Regions from separate parts of the Enterocloster citroniae genome, predicted to be linked through region 1. Evidence: predicted binding sites of a transcription regulator. Region 1 holds the regulator's gene; each other region holds the start of a gene.
The links. Region 1 encodes HrcA, which represses chaperone genes, less so after heat shock. Its sites were predicted from a motif close to TGTTAGCACTCNNNNNNNNNGAGTGCTAACA; they were not measured.
Positions count from the first base shown of each region.

Region 2: a site for HrcA is predicted at 2,899-2,929, ahead of ABID13_RS14255 (Hsp20/alpha crystallin family protein). Genes of this name have one in related genera too.
Region 3: a site for HrcA is predicted at 2,071-2,101, ahead of clpB (ATP-dependent chaperone ClpB). Genes of this name have one in related genera too.

Region 1 covers NZ_JBEPLZ010000003.1:256,279-262,373, reverse strand. Annotated here, with positions in the region: gene dnaK (molecular chaperone DnaK) at 1-330, opposite strand, end outside; gene grpE (nucleotide exchange factor GrpE) at 379-1,014, opposite strand; gene hrcA (heat-inducible transcriptional repressor HrcA) at 1,033-2,085, opposite strand; gene ABID13_RS05215 (3D domain-containing protein) at 2,462-3,028, shown strand; gene ABID13_RS05210 (3D domain-containing protein) at 3,308-4,030, shown strand; gene ABID13_RS05205 (SpoIID/LytB domain-containing protein) at 4,101-6,095, opposite strand, start outside.
Region 2 covers NZ_JBEPLZ010000009.1:135,941-142,035, reverse strand. Annotated here, with positions in the region: gene ABID13_RS14270 (alanine/glycine:cation symporter family protein) at 1-1,306, shown strand, start outside; gene ABID13_RS14265 (zinc ribbon domain-containing protein) at 1,403-2,038, shown strand; gene ABID13_RS14260 (hypothetical protein) at 2,513-2,812, shown strand; gene ABID13_RS14255 (Hsp20/alpha crystallin family protein) at 3,070-3,528, shown strand; gene ABID13_RS14250 (DnaJ C-terminal domain-containing protein) at 3,627-4,613, shown strand; gene ABID13_RS14245 (LysR family transcriptional regulator) at 4,805-5,728, shown strand; gene nikA (nickel ABC transporter substrate-binding protein) at 5,833-6,095, shown strand, end outside.
Region 3 covers NZ_JBEPLZ010000005.1:187,185-193,279, reverse strand. Annotated here, with positions in the region: gene ABID13_RS08655 (hypothetical protein) at 1-42, shown strand, start outside; gene ABID13_RS08650 (purine-nucleoside phosphorylase) at 150-983, shown strand; gene ABID13_RS08645 (hypothetical protein) at 1,147-1,983, shown strand; gene clpB (ATP-dependent chaperone ClpB) at 2,250-4,841, shown strand; gene ABID13_RS08635 (DUF4250 domain-containing protein) at 5,144-5,323, shown strand; gene ABID13_RS08630 (type II secretion system F family protein) at 5,419-6,095, shown strand, end outside.

The DNA of each region.
Region 1 (6,095 bases):
GGTCTCACCCAGATAAGCTTCCGCGTCTGCTTTCAGCTTCTGCAGGATCATAGCGGAGATTTCCTGTGGCGTGTACTTCTTGCCGTCAATATCCACCCTGTAATCTGTTCCCATGTGGCGCTTAATGGAGGAGATGGTCTTATCCGCATTGGTAACTGCCTGACGCTTTGCCGGCTCACCGATCAGCCTCTCTCCTGTCTTAGTAAATGCAACCACTGACGGTGTGGTCCTTACTCCCTCTGCATTGGCAATAACAGTTGGTTTTCCGCCTTCCATAACAGCAACGCAGCTATTTGTTGTACCTAAGTCAATACCAATAATCTTGCTCATAGTTTTTTCCTCCTGATATTTTTATATGAATTTAGTTAATGGCCAATATTAGTTGGCTACCTTTACCATACTGTGCCTTACCACACTGTCCCTGTACAGATAACCCTTCTGCAATTCCTCAACCACCACATTCTCCCCAAGGTTTTCGTCATCCACATGCATGACCGCGTTGTGGAAATTGGGGTCAAACTCCTGGCCCGCGGCTTCGATCGCCTTAACGCCGGCTTCTTCCAATGTCTTCCGGAACTGCTTATATATCTTCTCCATACCCTCGGCAAGGGGGCTTCCCTTTTCTTCCTCCGGTATGGTAGCTAAACCTCGCTCAAAATTGTCGATCACGGGAAGCATCCGCTCAATGATGTCCCTGGCGCCCATCTCATACATGGTGGACTTTTCTTTCTCAGTTCTCTTACGGAAATTCTCAAACTCAGCCATCTGGCGCTTCACCCGGTCCGTAAGTTCTTCTATCTTCTCATCTCTGGGATCTTTTTTCTTTTTAAAGAATCCCTTCTTTTCTTCCTTGCCCGCGCCTTCCTCGGGTGCTTCCGGGGATTCCTGGGTGTCCTCCGCCCCGCCCTGTGCTTCCTTGGCCTGGCATTCCTCACCTGCAGCCTGTTGGTCTTCCCCGTTCACTTCTGCCTGCGCCGCTGTTTCCGCTTCTTTTTTTAACTCTTCATCCTTCATATCTTCACTCACAGCCTATCACCTTTCATCTTTTTTAAATGCCGCATCCAGCTGGTTCATTAGATTCCGCAGGGTTCCCAGCACCTTCTCATAATCCATCCGCTTGGGACCAATGATACCAATGGTTCCCCTAAGTCCTCCTCCCAGATCATAATTGGCAGTCACCACACTGCAGTCCTTCATGGACTGCACCGGGCTCTCATCCCCAATATAGACCTGGATGTCTGAATTGTTCTCTGACTCCGCATTGACCCCTGATACGAATTCCTGGAGCACTTCCTTGTGCTCCAGAGTACCGATCAGACGGCTGGCCTTGTCGCCTTCCGAAAGCTCCGGATACTTAAAAATGTTGGTCGCTCCACTGGTATATATCTGCAGATCCTCTTCCCCTGCCCGGATGGCTTCCGCCACCTCGTTCAGCACCAGGTCCACTACCTGGCTGTGGATGCCTGCATCATCTTTCAGCTTGCTGATGATGTCCAGATTAATCTCTTCAATTGTCAGTCCGTTGAGACTGCTGTTCAACAGGATGTTCAGGTTCAGGATTTCATCATCACTCAGATCCTCGGTGATATCCACCATAGTGTTCTTAATGATGTTTCCCTCCACCACCACAACCACCAGCAGCTTGTTTTTCTCCATCTTTGAAAGCTGGATGAACTTAAGCTTTGTCTTGTGATAGCTGGGACCGCTGATCATGGCCGCATAGTTGGTATTGGAGGCAAGGACCTGAGCCATCTTCTTAAGGACCAGTTCCAGCTTATCAACCTTCTGGACCATCATGTCCTTGAACTCAGTTACCTCATTCTCCTTATCCTGCATGATCTGATCCACATAGAACCGGTATCCCTTATCAGAAGGGATACGGCCCGCGGATGTATGGGGCTGTACAATGTATCCCATATCCTCCAGGTCTGACATCTCATTGCGGATAGTGGCAGAGCTTAATTTCAGGTCCGAATACTTGGAGATGGTTCTGGAACCAACGGGTTCCCCTGTCTCCAGGTAGGTCTTGATAATCGCCTTTAATATGGTTATCTTCCTGTCGTCCAGGAATGCATCAACCGGCATCTGCTCACCTTCCTTTCCGAATTATTAGCACTCAGTCTCAAAGAGTGCTAACATCTACATTCCATAATATATTCCTTCTGAGAGGATTTGTCAAGAGATAATTCTAAATTCTTTCATTATAATTTATTTGTTCCCCCGCCCCACCACATATATCCTGTATGCGTCCCCCACCGGAACCCATATATATTTGATTTCACCTCCCACTTTTGCCAAAAATATTCCAAATTTATGCGTTTTATTCCCCACTTTTCACGATTATGTAACACTTGTTTCATCATTTCAACTTGACAATTAACAATTTTGTAATATAATAGATATACATATTTAAGATGTCATATAAGACCATAACAACGGATAAAGACTGCGAGGTAATTGTATGCACCATATAAGAAAGGTCCTGCTGGCTGCCGCCATGGCTTTCCTGTGTCTGGGTTCTGCTTTTCCTGCGTTTGCAGATGAACCCGTGGGAACAGACGTCACTGTTATAGAAGAAACAGAGGATGACACTCCGGAGAACACGGAGAATACCCAGGCCGCGGACACGAAAAAGGATCATGTTTCGCATAAGGCCAAGGTTAGCCAGTCCTCAGAGGATGAATATGTGGATGCGGGCCCCGGAGCCGGGAAAAAGGAGGATCCCCCTAAGCAGGAGGAGATTTCCATGGGCCGTTTTTCCATCACCGGATACTGTAACTGTGAAAAGTGCTCCGGCGGACACGGACTGACCTATTCAGGCACTACTCCCACACCGAACCATACTGTAAGCGCTGATCTGGATGTATTTCCTCTGGGTACCAAATTAAAGATCGATGGGATCATCTACACGGTTGAGGATAAGGGATCCTCTGTAAACGGCAACATCCTTGATATCTTTTACGGCTCTCATGCCGAAGCCCTTGCCAAGGGTACATACACCGCAGAAGTATTTCTGATCGAAGAATAATTTTACAAATGAGCCGTCCTGAACAATAACACACATATTATAAAAGCACTACAAGCCTCCTGGATCCGGTCCGGAGGCTTTACTTTTTGTATTTTTGAAGAAACTTTGATATAATTCCTGCGAAAAACCACGTATTTCCATTTATTTCCTTGACATAAGGTGGAAATTATGGTAAAACCTTGTTTATTGCTCATATATTACAAAAGTATTACATATTATTTATTAATATGTTAAAAAAATGTTTTGAATATTAAGCGGGCAATAGGAGGTAACAAATACATGAAATTCAGACACTTATTAACCGGGACCATTCTTACCATCAGCATACTTGCAGCCACGGCAGTCACAGCATTTGCAGCTGTATCCAAGGGACGTTTTGAGACAGTTGACAGCAATGTCATCAGCGGATGGGCCTACAACAGTGATTCCCCTGACCATGCGCTGAACGTTTTAATAACCATTACAAACAAAAATACAGGAGAGGAAGTATTTTCCCGCAGAATGTCTGCCGGCGAATACAGGGAAGATCTCTACAAGGATAATAAAGGAAACGGATGCCATGGCTTTACCATTGACATTGACTGGGACGCATATCCGGAAGGCGTGTACCTGGTAGAGGGCGCCGTGGGTGACCGGAGCTTTTCCAATCCCAGGACCTACGCCAACGGAAACAGCCAGACGGGCACATCTGCCCCAGGAAGCCAGGCTTTGATCCCCCTGGGCGTCTTTAAGACCACCGCCTACTGCCCCTGCAGGGCCTGCTCCGAGGGCTGGGGACGCCACACATGCACCGGGGCCATTGCCACGGCCGGACACACCATTGCAGTGGATCCCAGGGTGATCCCTTATGGCTCCAAGGTCATGATCAACGGCGTGGTGTACACGGCCGAGGACCGCGGCGGAGCTGTGAAGGGCAACCACATTGATATATTTTTTAACACCCATGCTGAAACCAGACAGCACGGCACTCAGAACGCCGAGGTGTATCTGGTACAGTCATAAGAACGGAGCAGCATAAAAACAGGACCCCAGGCATGATAGGATCTTCCTTCATTGCCTGGGGTCCTGTTTTTTAGTTTCCGATCTCCCTTAATTCTGTCCCGTTATAAAAGAATGACAGGATCGCGGTATAATCCTTTCCTTCCTTTGCCATACCCTGGGCCCCGTTCTGGCTCATGCCCACGCCGTGTCCAAAACCGCCGCCGTACACATGGAAGGATATGCTGCCGTCCTCGCCGCTTCTCTTTTCAATGGAAATGAATGCGCTGGGGAGGGTCTGGCTGCCCTCCATGGTCTTGCCGTCCTGTTTGGTGATTACAAGGCTGCTGCTGCCCAGTGCCGAGCGGATGGCGCTCTGTCCCTTCACTGTGACCGTACCGTCACTTCCTGTCACCTGAAGCTCACTGGCGATCCCTCCCGGGCCTCTTGAAACAACGGTCATATCCGTCACCTTGCCTGCCCCGCTGACCTGGGCGGAAATAATGTCGCTGCTGATATCCGTCTCCCACCGGAACATGGCAAAGGACGAATCATAGGCAGATGCGTCACTGTTTCTGATATAGGAATCAAACTTGTCATTATCCCCCTGGCCCAGTGTTCTGCGCCCTGACTTTACCTCCACTGCCTGAAGGTAGGGCAGCTTATCCGCATCCGTTCCCCAGACGCTGACATCCGCCGTATGGCCGCAGGAAGTGGAAAAATAGAATGCGTCAATGGGATTATCCTCATAGAACAGCATCTTGCCATATGTTTCCTTGACCGCCTGCGTGGTCCTCTCATCCGGGTTGGTATTATTGTACACCTGGAAGTTGGTGCTGTCATCCACGTGGGCACCGTACTGGCTGTATGAGTTTCCCTGGATCTGGCGGTAAGCGTAGGTTCTGGCACACACTGCCTGGGCCTTCAGAGCTTCCTTTTCATAGGAGGGCGGCATCTCGCTGGGAACTACCCTGGTAAGATAATCCTCCAGAAACAGGTCATTGACCAGGACCAGCCCCTCCTCACAAGCTTTGATCTCCATTTTTCCGCTGTACACAGGGGTGCCCTGGCTGCGCTCAATGGTTGGCACCGCGATCCCCTCGTCACCCTCCGGCGTTATGATGATCCGGCCATATTTTAAACGTTCATCATCCGGGGCGACCGTAAGCTGCGTCCCTGCTTCCAGGCGCTCTTTCTCCGTCTTGCCCTTGGAGTTCTCATATTCCATCTGGGCTGCGCCGCCCAGGACAAGGGTGGCCGATGGGTGGTACAGGCTCTTAAAGCCTGTGTCCATCAGCAGTACGCGGATGGTCTTTGCATCAAATTCCCGCTCCAGCAATGCTGCGCACAATTTCCCCTCCGCCGCCACAAACTCCTGCAGGTCATATCCCACCAGGATATCCTTTGCTCCCAGCACTTTAAAATCCCCATATACTTTGTATACATGGAAATTCTCAGATAAGGGGATCTCGCCGTACCCTTCGATCTCAATGGCATTATCAGTGACCGAGAGCACCTTGCCGCTGATACGTTCCCGCTTCATGGTGATCTTTCTCAGCTTTCCGCCTTCCATATGGAGATCAGCCAGGTTGCCGGCCATATCCGTCACATCCCCCATCTTATCACTCACCGGGAACTCCCTGTAAGCAGTGCCCAGATAGGCCTTGAAATGCCTGCCGTCAGACTCAGCCAGCCATATGTTTTCATAGACCACATCCTCTGAGATCAGCTGTCTCATGGCGATCATCTCACCGTCCCTGGCAAGAAACTGTATCTCGCAGTCCAGATACGCATCCAGTGCAAGGCCCTGGAAACCAAAATTACCTTCCGTGGTGTACGCGGTCCAGCTTTCAGCCTGGGGCAGGTTGGAGGGTGTTCCGTAAAGCACGGCATCCACTGTCTTTACCGCACCATCCGGATCCGTCTGGGAAAGGATCCCTTCATAAAGGCGCCACCACTCCTCCTCAGGAAAGGCCCTGTCCCTGTTATGTTTGGTCGCACCTGCCTGAAGCTTCAATTTATTGGAAACCTGCCCTGCCATAAAGGCGGCTTCCTGATATGTAAGATACCCCTGCGCCGTGGAAAGGGA
Region 2 (6,095 bases), on a different contig from region 1:
CCGTATCCTGTCAGGCAAGGCATCAGAAACAGGGGGACAGCAGGAATCGGACCATGCCGGGAAGGGACATGGGGAGGCCAAAAAGGGAATCAGCCAGTTCCAGTCCGTGTGCACGGCCCTGGCGGCCACTGTTGGCACGGGCAATATAGCGGGAGTGGCCACGGCCCTGACCGCAGGCGGGCCGGGAGCCCTGTTCTGGATGTGGATATCGGCCCTGATCGGCATGATAACAGCTTATGTGGAGACCATGCTGGGTATACGGTACCGTTATAAGGACAGTGAGGGCCATTATGTGTGCGGTCCCTTTGTGTACATGGAGCGGGGCCTTGGGATCAAGGGGATGGGAGTGCTCTACAGCTTTCTCTGCCTTATGTGTTCCCTGGGGATGGGCAGCATGGTCCAGGCCAATTCTGCCATCAGCACCATGGAATACACGTGGCAGGTCCCTGCCCTGGCCGGAGGGCTGGTGTTTACAGGGATCCTGACGCTGGTCATATGCGGAGGCATCAGCAGGATCGGAAATGTGGCGGAAAAGCTGATGCCTGCCGCCTCAGGCATTTATATCATATTTTCCCTGATCGTGATATTTTCCTGCTTTGACAGGATACCGGCAGCCCTGGCGTCCATGGTTTCCTCGGCATTCTGTCCGGAAGCGGCGGCGGGCGGCGGCGCCGGCTATGTGGTGAGCCGCAGCATCCGGTATGGAATATCCCGGGGTGTGTTCTCCAATGAGGCAGGCCTGGGAACCCTGGCAGTGCTCCATGGGCCGGTGGAGAATACCACGCCCCATGAGCAGGGGATGTGGGCCATGTTTGAGGTGTTTTTTGACACGGTGATCCTCTGCACCCTTACCGCCCTGGTGATCCTGTGCATGACGGACTCGGCGCCGGAAACCGTGCCTTATCAGGGAGCGGCCCTGGCGGCCTGGTGCTTCAGCGGGCGACTGGGACTTGTGGGAGAGTATCTGGTCAGCGGTTCCATGGTGGTGTTTGCCTTTGCCACCATTATGGCTTGGTTTTATCTGGGGAAACAGGCGGCAGCATATTTTGTCAGCAGGACAGGGCTGGGGGAATATGCGGGCCGTAAATTTGCGGCAAGAGTCTATCCCCTGCTGTTTCTGGGGGCAGTGTTCCTGGGCAGCGAGGCACGTCTGGATGTGGTCTGGATGCTGTCGGATATATGGAACGGACTAATGGCATTTCCCAACCTGACCGCCCTGCTGTTTTTGTCCAGGGAAGTGACGCTGCCTGAGGGATTTCGCGGAGGATTGGGAAGGAGAGCCGCGGGAGGGAAAACAACCCCTTGAAAATAACGGTTGATACGGCTATAATTAGCCTACAGGAAATATCGTACCATAGACAGGCTGCGGTTCGGCAACGGCCGGACCCGGAAAGGAACAGCAATGGAAACAAGACGGATTTGTCCGAAATGCAGAAAGAAATTTCCGCCGGATGCAATTGTGTGTGAGGAATGTGGGAAGCAGCTGATCGATGTTGCATCAGATTTTGAGGCGTCCTTTCAGATGGTGAGGGACCCGGTGCTCCTGTCCAATGGGCATAAGGTGGACACCGTATATCTGGAGGAGGCGTTAAAAGAGAGGAACATACCCTATTATGTGGAGAAAGGCCAAAATACCGTGCCTACCAACCGCTATAAAGAGGGGATTGTGGAAATCGTACCTTATACAAATTATTATGTGGATAAAAGTAACTGGAAAACAGCCCGGGAGGCCCTAAAAAGTGCCGCCCAGGAGACCAAAAAGGACGAGGAGGCCCCGGTGGTATTTCTGGATATGCCTATGGAGGAGCCGCAGGATGCTCCAAGGGACATGTCAAGGGACACTTCAAAGAAGACTTCAAGGAACACCTCAATGGGCGCATCCAAAAATGTTTCCAATGATGATTGGGCGGATTCGGAGGAAGATGGCGGCCGGGGACTGTGGGGCTGGGTTACGGAACAGGATATGGCAATGAAAGTGATTCTGGCCGGAGTCATCCTGCTCTTTCTTCTGGGGCTGTTCAAGATCATATTGTTTTGACAGGAATGGGAACTGAAAAATGATGGGAGGTCTGATCCTCCCAAACGTAAAAAACGTATCATCCGCGGATGATACGTTATTTGAAAAAGTATTATTAAAAGGGAGGAGAGCTGATAATTTCTTATCAGCTCGAGTATTATGAAAAAAATCTTGTAAGCGTTTTTTATGTGACAGCTTTGTATCTCTCTGTCTATGGTTAAAGTATATACGGCAAAGATGAAGAAAAAATGTTGATTGTGTAAAAGGTTTTTGAATGAAATATGAACATTGTGTGAATGAGCCGGTTTCCACAGCGGCCCCATGCCATTGTTACTGTTTTTGAACCTGCCTGCGAAAGGGGATTTGACTGCATTTTGCCTGCGTGATTTAATCAAGAACATTGACGCGGGCGGTGAGGACCGCCGGAAAGGGGTATGGTTGTGGGTGTGGAGCGGGGGACAATGTTTGTACCGGGGTATGGAAGAGATAATGGATGTGAGGGAAAAGAAGGCAAAAAGAGCCGGGAAAGAGAGAAAGGTCAGAGCCGTCAAGCTGGAGATAAAGAAAATGCGTTCTGCCAGAAAGAGGGCGGATCATAATCTGGTCCGGGAGGGGATTTCAGACGCATACTGGATCCTGGGCATCAGGCGGGACAGGAAGGATCAGGCATTGGACCGGCTGTGCGGCAGCCTAGACCCGTATGCGGGCCAAATGACGGACGTTGGCGCCGGTATGGAGGCGGGAGGGGGATTTACATCCGCCGATGTAGTGGTTTCAGAGGGAGTGGGATTTTAGGGAAAGTATACTTATGGAGCCGGTTGTTTGGGGATAAGAGGAGAATGAAAGGGACAAAAAAGTATGAAGTTGTGAAGTATTTGTGAAATTAGCACTCGCCTATTGACAGTGCTAACAATAAGTGGTATAACGTAGCCAGAACAAAGGAAAAGGGATCAGAAGGGAAGGCTGAAATAATGGGTTCTACTCCCACAGATCCGGATTCCCAGTCCAAAGAAACAAGGTACACAAGCATATAAAAAAAGGAGAGATGACTTATGTTAATGCCTAGTATTTTTGGAGAAAACTTGTTTGACGACTTTTTTGATTTTCCATTCTTTGATGATAAAGAGCAGAAGAAATTGGAAAGGAAGCTGTATGGCCATCGGGGCAAGAACCTGATGAAGACCGATATCAAAGAGACTGATTCCGGCTATGAGCTGGAGATGGACCTGCCGGGCTTTGCTAAGAATGAGGTAAAGGTTTCCCTGAAGGACGGCACGCTGACCATCAGTGCGTCCAAGGGGTTTGACCAGGATGAGCAGGAGAAGAAGACAGGAAGGTACATCCGCAGGGAGCGCTATGCAGGGGCCTGTGAGCGTTCCTTCTATGTGGGGGAGAACCTCACGGAAGCTGACATAAAGGGTGAGTTCAAACACGGAATCCTGAAACTCTTTGTGCCGAAAAAGGAGGCAAAGCCTGCGGTGGAAGAGAAGAAATATATTACCATAGAATAATGATGGAGCACGATTAAAGCATCATTGGGACAGTGAGGGGTCAGCCAGTCTGACCTCTCCTTTCATGTAGAGCCAAGATCAGAAGGGAAGTGAGGAGAATGAAAAGAGACTACTATGAGATTTTGGGCATTGACAAACATGCGGATGCGCAGGCAATCAAAAAAGCATTCAGAAAGCTGGCAAAAAAATACCATCCGGACAGCAATGAAGGGAATGCACAGGCCGCAGAACGTTTTAAGGAAGTTAATGAGGCTTATGACGTACTGGGAGATGAGGAAAAGAGGAAACTGTATGACCGGTTTGGTCACGCTGCTTTTGACGCAAGCGCAGGGGAATATCAAGGCGCCCGTGACAGTGGCTTCCAGGGAGGATTTCAGGGCGGCTTCCGGAATGGTTTTCAGGGTGGTTTCCAAAATGGGTTCCAGGGCGGTTTCCAGAATGGTTTCCGGAGCGGCTCTTACACCAGGCCGGGGGGAGGCTTTCAGGAGTATCATTTTGAGGGCGGGGAGGACATGGACGATATCCTAAAAAGCCTGTTTGGCCATGATTCTAACAGGAAAGGTTCAGATCTGAAGGCTGAGATAGAGATCAGTTTTGATAAAGCTGCTTTTGGCGGCAAAGAGCGCGTTCAGCTGCAGGGCAGCGGGCTGGAAATGACAGTCCTGGAAGTCAATATCCCGGCAGGCATTGCATCCGGGAAAACCATACGCCTAAAGGGCAGGGGGAATCCGGGAACACAAGGCGCAGAGCCAGGGGACCTGCTGCTCACGGTCAGGGTAAAAGACAAACCGGGATTTCGCAGGGAAGGCCAGGATGTGTACACCACGGTCAGGATCCCATTTACCACAGCGGTCCTGGGAGGTGAGGCAACCATTCCCACTCTTTATGGGGATGTTGTATGCAAGATAAAAGAAGGTACCCAGCCGGGCAGCAAGATCCGGTTAAAAGGAAAGGGGATCGTGTCCATGGGGAATCCGTCTGTTTACGGCGACCAGTACGTGACCGTGGAGATCCGGGCGCCGAAAAAACTGACAGAGGAAGCCAAACAAAAATTAAGGGAACTTTCCGGCATATTGGCGGCCTGAGCGAAACAAATCGGAGTTCTCCTCCATGATGATAAAAATTATCGCTGGAAATACTTGCCACACGGGGTTTGCCCATGCTAACATGGGGCTGCTTTTATCGTGTGGCAATTTTTATTGTATGGCTTCTATTATATGGCTTTTGATTGAACGGCTTTATTGTTATGGCCTTGTTTACCCATGGAGGAGAGGATATGGAAATCAAGCAATTGGAATACTTTGTGGCAGCAGTGGATCACGGCAGCCTGAACCGGGCCGCAGAGCAGCTCTACACCACGCAGCCCAATGTCAGCAGGGTTATTCACTGCCTGGAGCGGGAACTGAAGACCAGCTTGCTGGTCAGGAGCAACAAGGGGATCCGTATGACGGAGCAGGGGGAAATGCTTTACAGGAATGCCGTACATATTCTGAGGCATTCCCATATCATACGGTCCCTGGCAGCCAGCCAGGGGGCTGCCAAGTTCGGAGTGTCCGGGTACCAGAGCAGCCTTTTGACAAAGCTGCTGGTGGAATTGTATAAAGGAAACGGGGAAAGGTCCGAACTTCATTATGAGTACCGGGAGGGCACGGTGGAGGAGATCACGGATGATGTGGCAAACCATATTTCCGAGATTGGGATCGTATACCTGGCAAATGCACAGATGCAGTGTTTCCGGCATATTATCGGGCATAAAAAGCTGGAATTTTTTCCGCTGGACAACAGGGGAATCTGTATTTATGTGGGAAAGTACCATCCGCTGTACGAAAGGGAGTCAGTGGAATTTTCCGAATTGCGGGGACTGAAATTTGTGGAGGAGACAGATGACTTTTTTGCAATGGAGCATCACATTGAGAGGGTGAGCGTGGGAGCGGTCATGATAGAGCATATGAACAATGTTTTCTCCACAAACAGTGATTACATGATCAATAACCTGCTGCTGCACACTGATGTCTGCTGTATGGGAGTGGATTTTGTATCAGGGGATTATGGAAAATATGATATCAAAGCACTGAAGGTAAAACATTGCGAACCCTTTTTGTCCATCGGGTACGTGACCCTGGCGGGAAGAAATCTGTCTGATGAAGCAAAACGTTATATCGATGCCCTGAAACAGGCGTTGGACGGAGAGCAGAAATGATGGATATAACAAATCCTGATAACCAATCCCTCTCAATTTGGCATTAGTAAGCCTTGACTAACTATGGTATAGTATCCTCTGAAATCTAATTGAGGAGGAACATGATGAAAAAAAGAATTTGGAGTCTGTGCCTTGCAGGCGTTCTGGCCGCATCTGTTGCCGGCTGCTCGGCATCCGGCTCGGGCACGGCCGGTAAATCGGCTGGGGATGACAAAGCGGAAAGCTCCGTAACAGCCCCGGCGGGCGATGATAAGGAAGGTTCCGGTACCCGGGCAGATGAGGAAGGTTCCGGCGCAGGTAATGAAATGGGAGCAAGGGATGAGTTGGTGTTTGTCAATTACCGGGATATCCGGGATCTGAACCCTCA
Region 3 (6,095 bases), on a different contig from region 1:
AGGGAAAGACAGGAGCGGTGTCTGCCTGAGATTCATGGTTGAGGCAGCGGCCGGGTCTATGATATACTTTAACTGACACCCTAAGTGGATTTAGGGCGTGTGAGCCCTTTGTGCACGGAGGGTACAGATTGATGAGAAGGAGAACAGACATGACAAATCCGGTATATGAAAAATTAATGAACTGTTATGACAGTGTAAAGGACAGGCTTCCCTTTAAACCAAAGGTGGCTTTGGTGCTGGGGTCAGGACTTGGGGATTTTGCGGAACAGGTGGAGGTGGAAGACACCATTGACTATCATGACATACAGGGGTTCCCGGTGTCCACAGTGCCCGGACACAAGGGGCGTTTTGTATTTGCCCATATCAATGGGGTTCCTGCGGTGATGATGCAGGGCCGGGTGCACTACTATGAAGGATATCCCATGACCGATGTGGTGCTTCCCATCCGCCTGATGAAACTGATGGGTGCCCAGATCCTGTTTCTGACCAATGCGGCCGGGGGAGTGAATTTTGACTTTGCGGCCGGGGATTTTATGCTGATCAAGGACCAGATATCCTGCTTTGTACCATCCCCCCTGATCGGAGCCAATCTGGATGAGCTGGGGCCAAGGTTTGCGGACATGAGCCATATCTATGATGAAGACCTGATAACTATGATCAGGGACACGGCACGTGAGCTGGATATTCAACTTAAGGAAGGTGTCTATGTGCAGCTCACAGGTCCTGCCTATGAAAGCCCCCAGGAGGTGAAGATGTGCAGGGTCCTGGGAGGTGACGCTGTGGGAATGAGTACCGCGTGCGAGGCAGTGGCTGCCAATCACATGGGAATGAGAATATGCGGGATTTCCTGTATTTCCAACCTGGCCTGCGGAATGACGGATGTCCCTCTGTCCCATGAGGAGGTCCAGGAAACCTCGGACAGGGTAGCGCCTCTGTTCAAAAAGCTGGTATGGGAGTCCATTGGAAGAATGGGGATTTCTTAATTGTTTAGGAAAAATTAAAGAAAAAGACATAGTAAAATAGTGTTTTTCGTAGTAATATGTATCGTGAACGCGGCGGGGGCATTAACATGTATGGGATAACCCGTTTTCCGCCTCCAGCGTTTAAATGCAGCATGTGTCAGCAATAGAAAAGAGGAGATCCATTATGAAAAAACACTATTTAACGATCGCAGTCATGGCCCTGGCCCTGGGGATGACAGCGTGTTCTTCAAAGACAAATGAGACCACAGCACCAACTACAACACAAGCCCAGACAACAGAAGCCGCCACAGCATCCGCCGAGGCTGAAGATGACCTGGAAGAGGATTACTTCTATGGTTTTGTTGGCGAGGTAAATGATAAGATCATAACCGTTGCAGAGGGTGAGGACAAAGCAGTAAAGTTTGATATTACAGACGCCGAGATCACAGGAGCGGACGCCATTGGTGTGGGTGACGAGGTAGAGGTAACGTTTAACGGTGAGATGTCACAGGATGTCACCAAGGCAAAATCCGTTGAGATCATTACATCCGCTGCTGAGGAAGCAGAGGCAGAAGCTGCCGCAGAGAACGATGAGATCATAAGCGGGACCATTGAGAAGGCCGATGACAAGACAGTGACTCTGAAAACAGAGGACGGTATTTATACATTTAACGCCCTGATCGCCCAGAAGGTGACTAAGGGAGGCATCAAGGCAGGCGTGAACGCTGATGTGACATTCTACGGAGATCTGGAGGACGAGGAAGATAAGCCGGTTGCAACAAAGATCGTGACCGAAGATGCCAAAGACACGCCGGATGCCAAGGTGAATGCCCTGACAGGCAAGGTTGCGGAAGTAAAATCTGACTACGTGGTACTGGATACAGTGGATCCTGAAAATACCCTGTTTACATTCCTGGGAACCGAAGGAATGTTTGACGGAGTGAAGGTAGGGGATACGGCTACTGTGACCTATGAGGGCACACTTACGGATAAAGCAATTAGGGCTACCGGAGTAAAGTAAATAAAAGGACATAGATTGAAGATCGGCCTTTGCGGGAAGCAGAGGCCGGTTTTTTGACTTTTTACCCGCCCCCTCATTTTTAAAAAAAATTAGCACTCGACCCTTGACAGTGCTAACAACATGTGTTATAGTACGACTAGAACAAAGAAAACCGCAGCACAATTCCGATTTCCATCCGTTCCGGAAGATACGTATCCTATGAACAAGATTATGAGGTTATGATACATACTTCTATGGCGGAGGAGACAGAGAAAGGGGAATGGGCGATGAATATTAATAAATTTACGCAAAAATCAATGGAAGCAGTGCAGAACTGCGAAAAGCTGGCATATGAGTATGGAAACCAGCAGATCGATCAGCAGCACCTGCTCTACAGTCTGCTGACCCTGGATGACAGTCTGATCCTTAAACTGATCACCAAGATGGGGATCCAGGGCGATATGTTTACCAATGAAGCGAAACAGGCGGTTGAACGCCTTACAAAAGTAAGCGGAGGCGGGCAGCTGTACATCAGCAATGACCTGAATAAGGTTCTGATCAATGGCGAGGATGAAGCCAAGGCCATGGGCGATGAGTATGTGTCAGTGGAGCATTTATTCTTATCCCTTCTCAAGCATTCCAACAAGGATATTAAGGCGCTGTTTAAGCTTTATAATATTACAAGGGAAACATTCCTGCAGGCTCTGTCCACGGTCAGGGGCAACCAGAGAGTGGTGACGGATAATCCGGAAGCCACCTATGATACCCTCCAGAAGTATGGTTACGATCTGGTGGAGCGGGCCAGGGATCAGAAGCTGGATCCTGTGATCGGCCGTGACGGTGAGATCAGGAACGTGGTCCGCATCCTGTCCCGTAAGACAAAGAATAACCCTGTATTGATCGGTGAGCCCGGCGTTGGCAAGACTGCTGTTGTGGAAGGCCTGGCCCAGCGTATCGTGCGGGGGGATGTGCCTGACGGGTTAAAGGATAAGAAGCTGTTTGCCCTGGATATGGGGGCTTTGGTGGCAGGCGCCAAGTACAGGGGTGAATTTGAGGAACGTCTGAAGGCAGTGCTGGAGGAAGTGAAAAAAAGCGATGGGCAGATCATCCTGTTTATCGATGAACTCCATACCATTGTGGGTGCAGGTAAGACAGAGGGCTCCATGGATGCAGGCAATATGTTAAAGCCAATGCTGGCAAGAGGGGAACTTCACTGTATCGGCGCCACTACATTGAATGAGTACAGACAGTATATTGAAAAGGATGCGGCCCTGGAACGCAGGTTCCAGCCCGTACTGGTGGATGAGCCATCGGTGGAGGATACCATTTCCATCTTAAGGGGACTTAAGGAGAGGTATGAAGTATTCCACGGCGTGAAGATCACAGACTCCGCCCTGGTCAGCGCAGCTACATTGTCAGACCGCTATATCTCAGACCGTTTCCTTCCGGATAAGGCCATTGACCTTGTGGATGAGGCCTGTGCCATGATCAAGACGGAGTTGGATACCATGCCGGCTGAGCTGGATGAGATGTCCAGGAAGATCATGCAGATGGAGATCGAGGAGGCGGCCCTTAAGAAAGAGACTGACCGGCTGAGCCGGGACCGTCTGGCCGACCTGCAGAAGGAACTGGCGGAACTCCATGATGAGTTTGCGGCAAAAAAGGCCCAGTGGGAGAATGAGAAGGCAAGTGTGGACCGCCTTTCCTCCCTCAGGGAAGAGATAGAAGCAGTGAACCGGGATATTCAGGATGCCAAGCAGCGTTATGACCTGAACAAGGCGGCGGAGCTGCAGTATGGCAGGCTGCCGCAGCTTCAGAAGGAGCTGGAGGCAGAGGAGGAACGGGTCAAGAAGGAGGATCTGAGCCTTGTCCACGAGAGTGTGACCGAGGATGAGATTGCCAGGATCGTGTCCAGATGGACCGGCGTACCGGTGTCGAAACTAACAGAGAGTGAAAGAAGCAAGACCCTGCATCTGGATGAGGTTCTTCACAAACGTGTGGTGGGCCAGGATGAGGGCGTACAAAAGGTCACGGAGTCTATCATCCGTTCCAAGGCCGGGATCAAGGATCCCACAAAGCCCATTGGCTCATTCCTGTTCCTGGGCCCCACAGGCGTAGGCAAGACGGAATTGGCCAAGGCATTGGCGGAAGCACTGTTTGATGACGAGTCCAACATGGTCCGTATTGATATGAGTGAATACATGGAAAAGCATTCCGTGGCGCGTCTGATCGGCGCACCTCCAGGATATGTGGGTTATGACGAGGGCGGCCAGCTGACAGAGGCCGTACGCCGCAAGCCATACAGCGTGGTGCTGTTTGATGAGGTGGAGAAGGCCCACCCGGATGTATTCAATGTACTGCTCCAGGTCCTGGATGACGGACGTATTACGGATTCCCAGGGCAGGACAGTGGACTTTAAGAATACGATCATTATACTCACCTCCAATATTGGATCCCAGTACCTGCTGGAGGGAATTGACAGCCAGGGGCGGATCAGGCCCGAGGCAGAGGCAGCGGTCATGAACGACCTGAGGGCCCACTTCCGTCCTGAGTTCCTGAACAGGCTGGATGAGATGATCCTGTTCAAACCTCTGACCAGAGAAAATATCAGCCGTATTGTGGATCTGTGTGTGGCTGATCTGAATAAACGCCTGTCCGACAGGAACCTTACCATTGAACTTACGGACAGTGCAAAGGAGTTTATCACCGAGCGCGGCTATGATCCCGTGTATGGTGCCCGTCCCCTGAAACGGTATCTCCAGAAACATGTGGAGACACTGGCCGCTAAGATCATTCTGGGCGATGGAGTAAGGGAAGGCAATACCATTGTAGTTGATGTGGCTGAGGATGGCAGCAGACTGATCGCCTATGTGGAATAGGATTAAATACAACAGAGCAGAAGAGTAGGTAAAACCACAGGGTTTTTGTATGAAACCCTGTGGTTTTTACATATATTTACTAATGCAAGGATAGGATTACATAAATATTCTTATAAAATATTATCTGAATACTTCTAATAATGAAATTTAATTCCAACAACTTACAAATCGCGGTAAAAAAACGAGAAAATACCCCAAAATAATGTTGAAAACGTTACTTGCAGGTGATATAATCGTTTCGGCTGAAATGAAATTCACCGTTTGGTTCTGGACTATAACAGATTAAAAGGCAGGTAAAACATGTGAACACCCTTCCAAAAGATCCTATTATATTATTAAGTTATGTTAATACACAGCTCCGTGACAATTATAATTCTCTGGAAGAGATGTGCCAGGCGCTGGATACGGATCAATCGAATATTATATCTGTGTTGTCAGGCATTGGTTATCGCTATGAGCCGGCTCAGAATTGTTTCCGTTAATCAATTATATATCGGGGTAAAATGCCGGCTTTGTCTGATCCATTCAGATGAGGCCGGCTTTTAGTCGTGAGCAAATATAAAAGGGGGTGTTTCCTGTGCCGCGTTACAGATATAAGGCAAAGAACTTGGATGGAAAGGTCTTTAAGGGAGTTATGGAGGCGGCGGATGAGGATGCCCTCCTTAAAGGCCTGCGGTTTAAGGGGCTTTACTGTATGGATTATCATTCCATGGAGTCGGGGACAAAACTTCGCCCGGTAAAGCTGAAGGGGAAGATGCTTCCTCCTCTGTGCAGACAGTTAGCGGCCATGTTGGCCGCAGGGGTTCCTCTTTCCAGAGCCCTGGCTGTCAGCTATGAGTCCTCCCAGGACCGGACGGTGAAAGAAACTTTGATTAAATTAAGGGAAAGTGTCCATAAAGGGCGGACCCTTTATGAAGCCATGGAGGAGATGCCGGGAGCATTTCCCAAGCTATTGGTCTATATGGTTCAGACAGGTGAAGCCAGTGGGACGCTGGATCATATGCTTGAAAGGATGGCTGAGTATTATGACCGCGAGGAAGAACTGAATGGTAAGGTGCGTACGGCTATGACATACCCTGTCATCCTGTTTTGCATCACGGTGATTGCTTCGGTCTTTATGCTGACAACGGTATTGCCCCAGTTTGCTTCCATGATGGAGGAACAGGAGCTTCCCTGGATTACACGTTTGATGATGGGAGTAAGTATCAGCTTGAGAAACTACGGATTGTATTATATGATATTGATAATGGTTTT